DNA from 2 places in the Pradoshia sp. TA40_28 genome. Region 1 is predicted to be linked to the other one. Evidence: riboswitches for the same ligand, from Rfam matches in the RefSeq annotation. Region 1 holds a riboswitch; the other holds the start of a gene.
The links. A riboswitch is a leader RNA that binds a small molecule or an ion and turns the genes downstream of it on or off. The one in region 1 is predicted to bind S-adenosylmethionine.

Region 2: another riboswitch for S-adenosylmethionine. It lies ahead of metK (methionine adenosyltransferase); the one in region 1 lies ahead of AC58NB_RS13645 (O-acetylhomoserine aminocarboxypropyltransferase/cysteine synthase family protein).

The regions. Positions count from the first base shown of each region.
Region 1 is NZ_JCATZO010000010.1:51,429-56,359, forward strand. Features, by position in the region: gene AC58NB_RS13620 (acyl-CoA dehydrogenase FadE) at 1-1,374, shown strand, start outside; gene AC58NB_RS13625 (arsenate reductase family protein) at 1,524-1,877, shown strand; gene gcvH (glycine cleavage system protein GcvH) at 1,951-2,334, shown strand; gene AC58NB_RS13635 (toprim domain-containing protein) at 2,479-2,874, shown strand; gene AC58NB_RS13640 (thioredoxin family protein) at 2,849-3,130, shown strand; SAM riboswitch class I at 3,342-3,447, shown strand; gene AC58NB_RS13645 (O-acetylhomoserine aminocarboxypropyltransferase/cysteine synthase family protein) at 3,532-4,851, shown strand.
Region 2 is NZ_JCATZO010000019.1:2,737-7,667, forward strand. Features, by position in the region: gene asnB (asparagine synthase (glutamine-hydrolyzing)) at 1-1,066, opposite strand, end outside; gene AC58NB_RS16695 (hypothetical protein) at 1,302-1,454, opposite strand; gene metK (methionine adenosyltransferase) at 1,591-2,790, opposite strand; SAM riboswitch class I at 2,917-3,045, opposite strand; gene pckA (phosphoenolpyruvate carboxykinase (ATP)) at 3,428-4,931, shown strand, end outside.

The sequences.
Region 1 (4,931 bases):
TTATTAGCTACGGGTGAAAAATTAGCTGCCTATGCTTTAACAGAACCAAGCTCAGGTTCTGATGCACTCGGAGCAAAAACAACAGCTAAATTAAATGAAGCTGGAACTCACTACATTTTAAATGGTGAAAAACAATGGATTACAAATGCAGGCTTTGCTGATGTATTTGTTGTATATGCGAAAATTGATGGAGATAAATTCTCTGCATTTATCGTTGAAAGAGAATACCCTGGTGTCTCTACTGGAGCAGAAGAAAAGAAAATGGGAATCAAAAGCTCTTCAACCAGAACACTAATCCTTGAAGATGCTGAAGTACCTGTTGAGAACTTATTGGGTGAAGCGGGAAGAGGGCATGTGATTGCCTTTAATATTCTTAATATTGGCCGTTATAAATTGGGGGTTGGCGCAGTTGGGGCTTCCAAGCGCGGATTTGAATTGGCTGCTACGTATGCTAATCAGCGCCAGCAATTTAAAACACCAATCTCTTCGTTTAATTTAACAAAAGAAAAGTTGGCTACAATGGCTTCCAAAATATATGCAGCAGAAAGCTCTGTCTACAGAACTGTTGGATTATTTGAAGAAAGAATGAGCCGACTTAGTGATGAAGAGGTCAAAGATGGGAAAGAAGTCGCAAAGGCTATTGCTGAATACGCGATCGAATGTTCCTTAAATAAATTCTTTGCTTCTGAAGTACTGGATTATGTTGTCGATGAAGCCGTTCAACTTCATGGTGGATATGGATTTATGGCTGAATATGAAATTGAAAGAATGTATCGCGACTCTCGCATCAACCGTATATTTGAAGGTACAAACGAAATTAACCGTCTGCTTGTACCTGGAACATTCTTGAAAAAAGCGTTAAAAGGTGAATTACCACTCTTGCAAAAAGCACAGGAACTGTCTGAGGGATTAATGATGCTTATGCCTGAAGAGCCGGGTACTGAGCCGCTTGATCAAGAAAAGCATCTCGTTAAAAATGCCAAAAATATCGGTATTATGATTGCGGGATTAGCTGCACAAAAATACGGTACTGAGCTGGAAAAAGAACAAGAAATTCTTGTGAATATTGCAGATATCGCTTCTTTCATCTATGCAATGGAATCAGTTGTTCTTCGAACAGAGAAGGCAATTAAAAAAGATGGACTGGAAAAGAATAAACAAAAATTACTTTATACTCAGATCTTCTGCCAGGAAGCATTTGGAGAAATTGAAAAGCATGCTAAAGAAACATTGGTGGCAACAGAAACAGGGGATACATTACGTATGATGACCTCTGCTCTACGTAAATTTACACGTTTCACACCAATCAATGTCATTGCAACTAAACGTGAAGCATCAGAAAAATTAATTGAAGTTGAACGTTACACTGTTTAATCTAGACGGTTATAGAGGAAGCCTGGTGAAAAAACCGGGCTTTTTTCTTTTTTCATATAGAGCAGACTAATGGACACTTATTTAAGCAATGTAAATCAGTTTAAGCGGGCTAAAAAAATATGGTATGCTTCAATTGAGGTGAAAAAACAATGATAACATTCTTTTGGTATCCCAAATGTGGGACATGCAGAAAAGCTAAAAAATGGTTTGATGAAAATGGAATATCCTATCAGGAAATCGATATAGCACAAAATCCACCGTCCAAAGAAGAATTGGAAACAATGTATAAAAAAAGCGGATTGCCACTTCAGAAATTTTTCAACACAAGTGGTATGAAATACAGAGAGCTTGGATTAAAAGATAAAGTGAAGACAATGTCAGAAGATGAAATGCTTACCTTACTTGTATCTGACGGGATGTTGATTAAGCGTCCAATCGCTTATGATGGAGAGAAAGTAACTGTCGGGTTCAAGGAAGAAAATTTCCAAAATTCATGGGCATGAAATTATTGTCAAATGAGTAGTTTGATGTCATGATGAGGTAAGAACCATATATACATTTTGGGGGGATAAGATCATGAGCATTCCAGCAGAATTAAGATATACAGCAGAGCATGAATGGGTTAAACAAGAAGACGGAAAGATTCGAATCGGCATAACTGATTTTGCTCAAAAAGAGTTGGGAGATATCGTATTTGTAGAGCTTCCTGAAGTTGGAGATGAATTAACACGCAATGAACCATTTGGCAGTGTGGAATCTGTAAAAACAGTATCTGAATTATATGCTCCAATCAGTGGTAAAGTTGTTGAAGTAAATGAAGAATTAATGGATAATCCAGAATACGTAAATGAATCTCCGTATGAAAAAGCATGGATGATTTTAATTGAACCATCCGAAACAAGTGAATACGAAGAATTAATGGATGCTGACCAATACGAAACAGCAACTAAAGAAGATTAAAGGAGAAAGAAGCTTTGCTTCTTTCTTTTTTAGTGATCCTAACTATCAATTGTTACTTTTTAGCTGGTTAGGGTAAGATACTTGTAATAAAATGGCGAGAATCTATGTGTGTTTAACATAGTCTCCTGGCAAAAGGTGATAAACATGTGGGAGTCTCTCAACGAAAAAGTAATTATAGTGGAAGGTTCAACTGATCGTAAAAGGGTACAAGCTGTTCTAAATGAACCCGTTGAAATCATATGCACGAATGGAACGATTAGTCTTTCGAAATTGGATGAATTAGTCGATGCACTTGAAAATAAGGAAGTGTATATTTTGGCTGATGCTGATGAATCCGGAGAAAAGCTAAGAAAACAGCTGCGGCGAGAAATGCCGAACGCTTTTCATTTATATATCGATCGGACCTATCGGGAAGTGGCAAATGCCCCGGGGTATCATTTGGCAACGGTTCTCTTAGCAGCCAATATCGATGTGAAGGCTGAATTTTTAAAACAAATAAAGGATGTTAAGCAAAATGAACGATCAAGCTTCGATAAATAAAGCAATCTATACGTTTACCCCCCTTTGCGGTACCTGTCAAATAGCTGGAAGAATGCTTGATATCGCAAAAGAAGTTCTCCCTAGTGCACCATTAGAAAAGGTGAATCTTAACTATTCAAAAGAACTTGCAGAAAAATATCAAATTGAAAGTGTACCGTGCCTCATTTTAATTAAGGATAATCAAGTAATAGAGAAAATATATGCCTTTCATTCCGTTCCATATCTCGTGGATCGATTAAAATTAATTATAGATTAATAGGGATTATTTCTTAGGAAATATGTCGATGAACGATTTGCTAGTGTATGTCTATATAATCGACATACACTTTTTCTTACTTTTTATGAAATATTGTAGGAGAAGTTTGCAGATTATAAGCGTATAATATATTTATTTTAAAAATTCAGAATAATCAGTTGATTAGTATATATCGATATGCTATAGTTTTAACAACTTAATAGTTGCTTGATTCTTATCAAGAGAGGTGGAGGGACTGGCCCTTTGAAGCCCGGCAACCGGTATTTATTATCATACACGGTGCCAATTCCTGCGGATATATATCCGGGAGATAAGGAGAGATGGAAAATGCCTACCTCTTCTTGTGAAGAGGTTTTTTCATTTACTCACTTCTCTACTAAAACGAAATGGAGAGATGTAAAATGGCAAACGAGCAAAAGAAGTATCGGTTTGAAACAGTGGGTATACACGGAGGCCTACAGCAAGATCCATTAACAGGAGCGAGAAGTGTACCAATATACCAATCAAATGCGTATTTATTTAAAGATACAGATCATGCTGCGAACTTATTTGGATTAGCTGAACCCGGATATATTTATACGAGAATCCATAATCCCACATCAAGTGTATTTGAGGAAAGGATAGCTGAACTCGAGGGGGGAATTGGAGCTTTAGCTGTTTCAAGTGGTGCTGCGGCTATCACACTCTCCATTTTAAATATTGCAGGATCAGGTGATGAAATTATCTCTGCTTCCACTCTATATGGAGGAACCTATAATTTATTCGCTAATACTCTTCCTAAGTATGGGATTGATGTAAGATTTGTAGATCCAGTGAATCCAGAAAATTTCAGAGAAGCCATTACTTCAAAGACGAAAGCGATTTTTGCAGAGACCATCGGAAATCCAAGCCTGCAAGTGCTAGATATTGAACGGGTTGCGGAGATTGCCCATGAAGTTGGAATTCCTTTGATCATTGATAATACTTTTGCCACTCCTTATTTAACACGGCCGATTGAATTTGGAGCAGACATCGTCATTCATTCTGCTACGAAGTGGTTACTTGGAAATGGAACGACATTAGGCGGAGTGATTGTAGATGCCGGGAATTTTGATTGGAATTCGCCTAAATTTCCTGGGTTTACAGAACCAGACCCAAGCTATCATGACTTGATTTATAGTGAGGCAATTGGAGCCGCAGCTTTTATTACAAAGGCAAGGGTACAGCTATTGAGAGATTTGGGTCCGTCCCTAAGTCCATACAACGCCTTTCAATTTATTCTTGGATTGGAAACCCTGCATGTAAGAATGAAAGAGCATATCGCTAATACAAGAATAATAGTCGATTATTTAAAACAACATCCTGCCGTATCCTGGGTCTCATATCCAGGCGATCCAGACCATAATGATTTTGAAAAGGCGAAGAAATATTTACCTAAAGGAGCAGGAGCAGTCGTTGTTTTTGGAATAAAGGGAGGACGTGAGGCAGGTAAAAAGCTGATTGATTCCATTGAGCTATGGTCCCATGTGGCCAATGTCGGTGATGCAAAAAGCTTAATTATTCATCCGGCAAGCACTACTCACCAGCAACTTAGTGAGGAGGAATTAAAGGCCTCCGGGGTGCAGGAGGATCTAATCAGGCTTTCCGTCGGTATAGAACATGCAGAAGATTTAATTGAAGAATTGGAGCTGGCGATTGAAAAGTCAACAGGGATTTCTTCGAATAAAGTCGTGGCGAATTAATCTAGTATTCACGCTATAAAGACTTTGCTGTTGACAGCTCTTTCTTCAACATGATAGGATAGCAGACAGTTAGATTTAAT
Region 2 (4,931 bases), on a different contig from region 1:
CTGTCACATGCTTACGTGCTTCCCTTGCTACAAAATATAAAGGAACACAAGCAGGGTCTGCCAGTGGGTCATCCATATGCCACATAATGTTTGGCAATTCCTTCATATATTCTTCTGGCGTAATAATATAGCTGATGTTCTCTACTCCTAGTTTATCAGCCGTTTCTTTAGCGACATCAATTTCACTGAATCCATTCTGTTCAAATCCAACAGAGAATGTTTTGATACCAGGATGGTATTCTTTTGCAATAGAAGCGATAATCGTAGAATCAATTCCTCCGGAGAGAAAAGAACCGACAGGAACATCACTGCGCATATGCATTTTGACACTGTCATACATAACATCCTGAATTTCTTTTATCCAGTCCTGTTCACTGCGATGAATTGGTTTAAATTCAGCTTTCCAGTATTGACGAATTTGCATAGGCTTGCCAATACTCTTTGTAAAGCAGTGTCCAGGCAGCAATTTTTTCACATTCTTCGTCATGGTAGCTGGTTCCGGAGTAAACTGATAGGTTAGATAATGTTGTAAAGACAAGGGATCTAATTCAGCGTTTTCCATTGCATGCAAAATGCTCTTTTTCTCTGACGCAAAATAGGTCTTATCCTCATTTTCCAAATAAAAAAATGGTTTAATACCAAATGGATCACGAGCACCAAAAACAGATTTCTCCTGTTTATCCCATATCACAAATCCAAACATCCCGCGAAGCATTTCGACTGCTTTTTCTCCATAATGAACAAAAGCAGCTAAGATTACTTCCGTGTCTGAGTTTGTTGTAAATTTCATCCCTTGCTTTTCAAGTATTTCTTTTAATTCCAGATAGTTGTACACTTCCCCATTAAAAATGATCCAATAGCGCTCATTTTCATATGTTAAAGGCTGATGGCCACACTCTATATCAATTATGCTTAATCTTCTAAATCCAAGCTGAATATGTTCATCTATATAAAAGCCCTCGTCATCCGGTCCTCTATGTGTAATCAGATCATTCATACTCTTTAAAAGTTCTTTATCCTGATTTTCCAGCCGTTGATCATGCATGCATCCTACAAATCCACACATTGCTTTTCACCCACTCACTTTACTTCTGACTAGTACATAACTATCAGATCATAATATTTTTTTAACAAAATATGTTATAAATGCTTCATGGGCAAAAATACAGCCAGCAAATATAACTATAGTAATTCCAAAATATAACACCACCAAATTCTACCACTTTTAGACATAAAAAAAAAGAGGCATAATTAGGCCTCTTTAAGACTGTAGACAAAGTTTCCTTATTTCAGGACCAAGTCTACCGTTTTTTTTCAAATCTTCTCTCGTATTCGGTTAACGCTATTTTCTGCAAAATGGGCTCAATTTTTCCACGGGCAAGCATCAACCCTCCTCTCGGAATACTCGAGCTGAATCGAAGTACGCTTTTTATTCCAGCAGGAGTCTTTTTCATTAACTTTCCTTCGTCAAAAATCCAAAAATAAAGAAGGAATTCAGCAATAGACCTCTAATAGGCCAATTGTGAATTCCTTCTACAATCTAAAGAGACATTAATATGCCTCTTTCATTTAAATATGTTTATCGACTTCTTATAAACCAGCTTCAGTACGTAATACTCCTACTTTATCTGTTCTCTCCCAAGGAAGATTTAAGTCATTGCGTCCAAAATGCCCATAAGCTGCTGTTTGTTTATAAATTGGACGTCTTAGATCAAGCATTTTTATAATGCCGGCAGGTCGAAGATCAAAATTAGCACGTACTAATTCAATTAATCTTTCTTCTTCAATTTTTCCTGTACCGAACGTATCGATTGAAATAGATACAGGCTGTGCGACACCAATTGCATAGGCCAACTGTACTTCAGCTTTATCTGCTAGACCAGCTGCAACAATGTTTTTAGCTACATACCTAGCAGCATAAGCTGCAGATCGGTCTACCTTCGTAGCATCTTTACCGGAGAAAGCTCCTCCGCCATGGCGTGCATATCCACCATACGTGTCAACAATAATTTTACGTCCAGTCAGGCCTGCATCCCCTTGTGGTCCGCCAATAACAAAACGGCCTGTTGGGTTAATAAAGTATTTCGTTTCTTCATCAATAAGATGAGCTGGAACAACGGGCTTTATCACTTGTTCTTTTAGATCTTTCTTAATTTGTTCAAGTGTTGTTTCAGCATCGTGTTGTGTAGAGATAACAATTGTATCAATTCTAACCGGTTTTTGATTTTCATCATATTCAACCGTAACTTGTGTTTTACCATCCGGTCGCAAATATGGCAACACGTTCTGCTTACGAACTTCAGCCAGCTTTCTAGATAATTGATGAGCAAGAGAAATTGGAAGAGGCATTAATTCTTCTGTTTCATTGCAGGCAAACCCAAACATCAATCCTTGGTCTCCCGCACCAATAGCTTCTATCTCTTCATCAGACATTGTACCTTCTCTTGATTCCAAAGCCTGGTCAACACCCTGGGCAATGTCAGCAGATTGTTCATCAATAGAGGTTAATACAGCACATGTTTCTGCATCAAAGCCATATTTAGCTCGTGTGTACCCAATTCCTTTGATTGTATCGCGTACGATTTTTGGAATATCAACATACGTAGATGTCGTGATTTCCCCTGCAACCAGAACTAATCCAGTCGTAACAGAGGTTTCACAAGCTACCCTCGCATTTGGATCCTTAGCTAGTATTTCATCCAATATGGAATCTGAAATCTGATCACAAATTTTATCCGGATGACCTTCCGTTACAGATTCTGATGTAAATAAATGTCTTTTATTAGACATATTTCTTCCTCCTTCAGCTTCCCTGTTTATGGCTACTCATTATCTTTAATTATCTCCTGATTATACGAAAAAAGACCTTTCCCCTTTAAAAGAGGAAAGGTCTGAGTCTCAGAAATCTGCCTTTCACTCTCATCGTTCAAGGCAATATAACCTTGCATCAAGTTAGCACCTTTGCGTGATTACTTATAAAAGGAATCAAACTGCAGGTTGCCCCGGCTTCATAGAGCTCGTCTCTCCACCGAGTCTTGATAAGAGTATCCATATTAAATGTATATGATATCTTATTCATCAAAGCCTGTCAACAAATCAATAGGAATATATTGTTAAGGTAACAAGTCATAGTTGGATTCCCTATGGAAAGGCACAATAAAATGTTTAAAATTCGCAATCTAAAAATAATATTGATATAATTAATTTGTGAATATTCTAAATTAACATATATATAAAACACGCTCTATTTTAATTTTAAATATCAAAATTTCATTCTCTGTTTTCATTATATTTGTTATTTAAATATAACAAATAGGATGACCCTGATTTGGAAAACAACGCGATTAGTATGGATAATTATGTTAAATGTGTTATACTAATTTCCATATAATGTACTTATCAAAATTCTGGAAAAGGATGATCTCGTATGAACAGTGTAGGAGTTTCCAATGAATTAAAGCAATTACTTACTCATGATAATATTCATATTCAGCTTTCCGTGCCACAATTAGTTGAAAAAGTATTAACCAGAAAAGAGGGAGTCCTTACATCCACTGGAGCTGTTAAAGCAGAAACAGGCAAATATACTGGTAGGTCTCCAAAAGATAAATTTATTGTTGAAGAAGCTTCCACTATCAATAAAATAGCTTGGGGAAGCGTTAATCAGCCGATATCTGAAGCTGTTTTTTCAAAACTGTATGAAAAAGTAATCGATTACCTCGAAAAAAGAGATGAATTATTCGTCTTTAATGGTTTTGCCGGGGCTGCAACAGATTATCGCCTTCCCATTCAAGTCATCAATGAATATGCCTGGCACAATTTATTTGTCCATCAACTTTTTATCCGTCCCACTGAAGAGGAGCTCCTTGATCATTCACCTGAGTTTACAATTATCTCGGCTCCAGGATTTAAAGCAGATCCGCTAGTGGATGGTACACATTCAGAAACATTTATCATCATCTCTTTTGAGAAGAAAGTCGTTCTAATCGGAGGCACTGAATACGCCGGAGAAATGAAAAAATCTATTTTCTCCATTATGAATTACCTGCTTCCAGAGAAGAATGTGTTTTCTATGCATTGTTCAGCTAATGTTGGTTTTGAAGGCGATGTCGCCCTTTTCTTTGGTCTGTCCGGAACAGGAAAAACCACTTTATCAGCTGATCCTAACCGTCGTTTAATCGGTGATGATGAACACGGCTGGTCGCCTGAAGGTGTATTTAATATTGAAGGCGGCTGTTACGCCAAATGTATTAATCTTTCACAGGAAAAAGAACCTCAAATATTTAATGCAATTCGATTTGGTTCTGTGCTTGAGAATGTAATGGTGGACGAAAATACACGAGTTGCAGATTATGATAATGGAATGTTAACAGAAAATACGCGTGCTGCTTACCCTATAGAAGCCATGCAAAACATCGTCAAACCAAGTATTGCAGGCCATCCTAATACCATCATCTTTTTAACAGCTGACGCTTTTGGTGTGTTGCCTCCAATCAGTAAATTAACAAAAGAACAGGCTATGTATCATTTCTTAAGCGGATATACTAGTAAGTTAGCCGGTACTGAACTCGGAATCACCTCACCGCAGGCAACCTTTTCTACCTGCTTCGGTTCACCGTTCCTTCCGCTGCATCCAACAAAGTATGCTGAGATGCTTGGTAAAAATATAGAGGAACATCAAGTTCAGGTTTATCTTGTTAACACAGGCTGGACCGGAGGCGAATATGGAACCGGCAGCCGTATGAAGCTTTCTTATACACGATTGATGATTCAAGCCGCATTAGAGGGCGAACTGACCAATATTGAAACGGTTCAAGACAGTATATTTGGATTAGCCATTCCTCTACATGTTCCTGGGGTTCCTGATGAAGTTTTACAACCCCAGAAAACTTGGGAAAATCAAGAAGCCTATTATGAAAAAGCAAATGAGC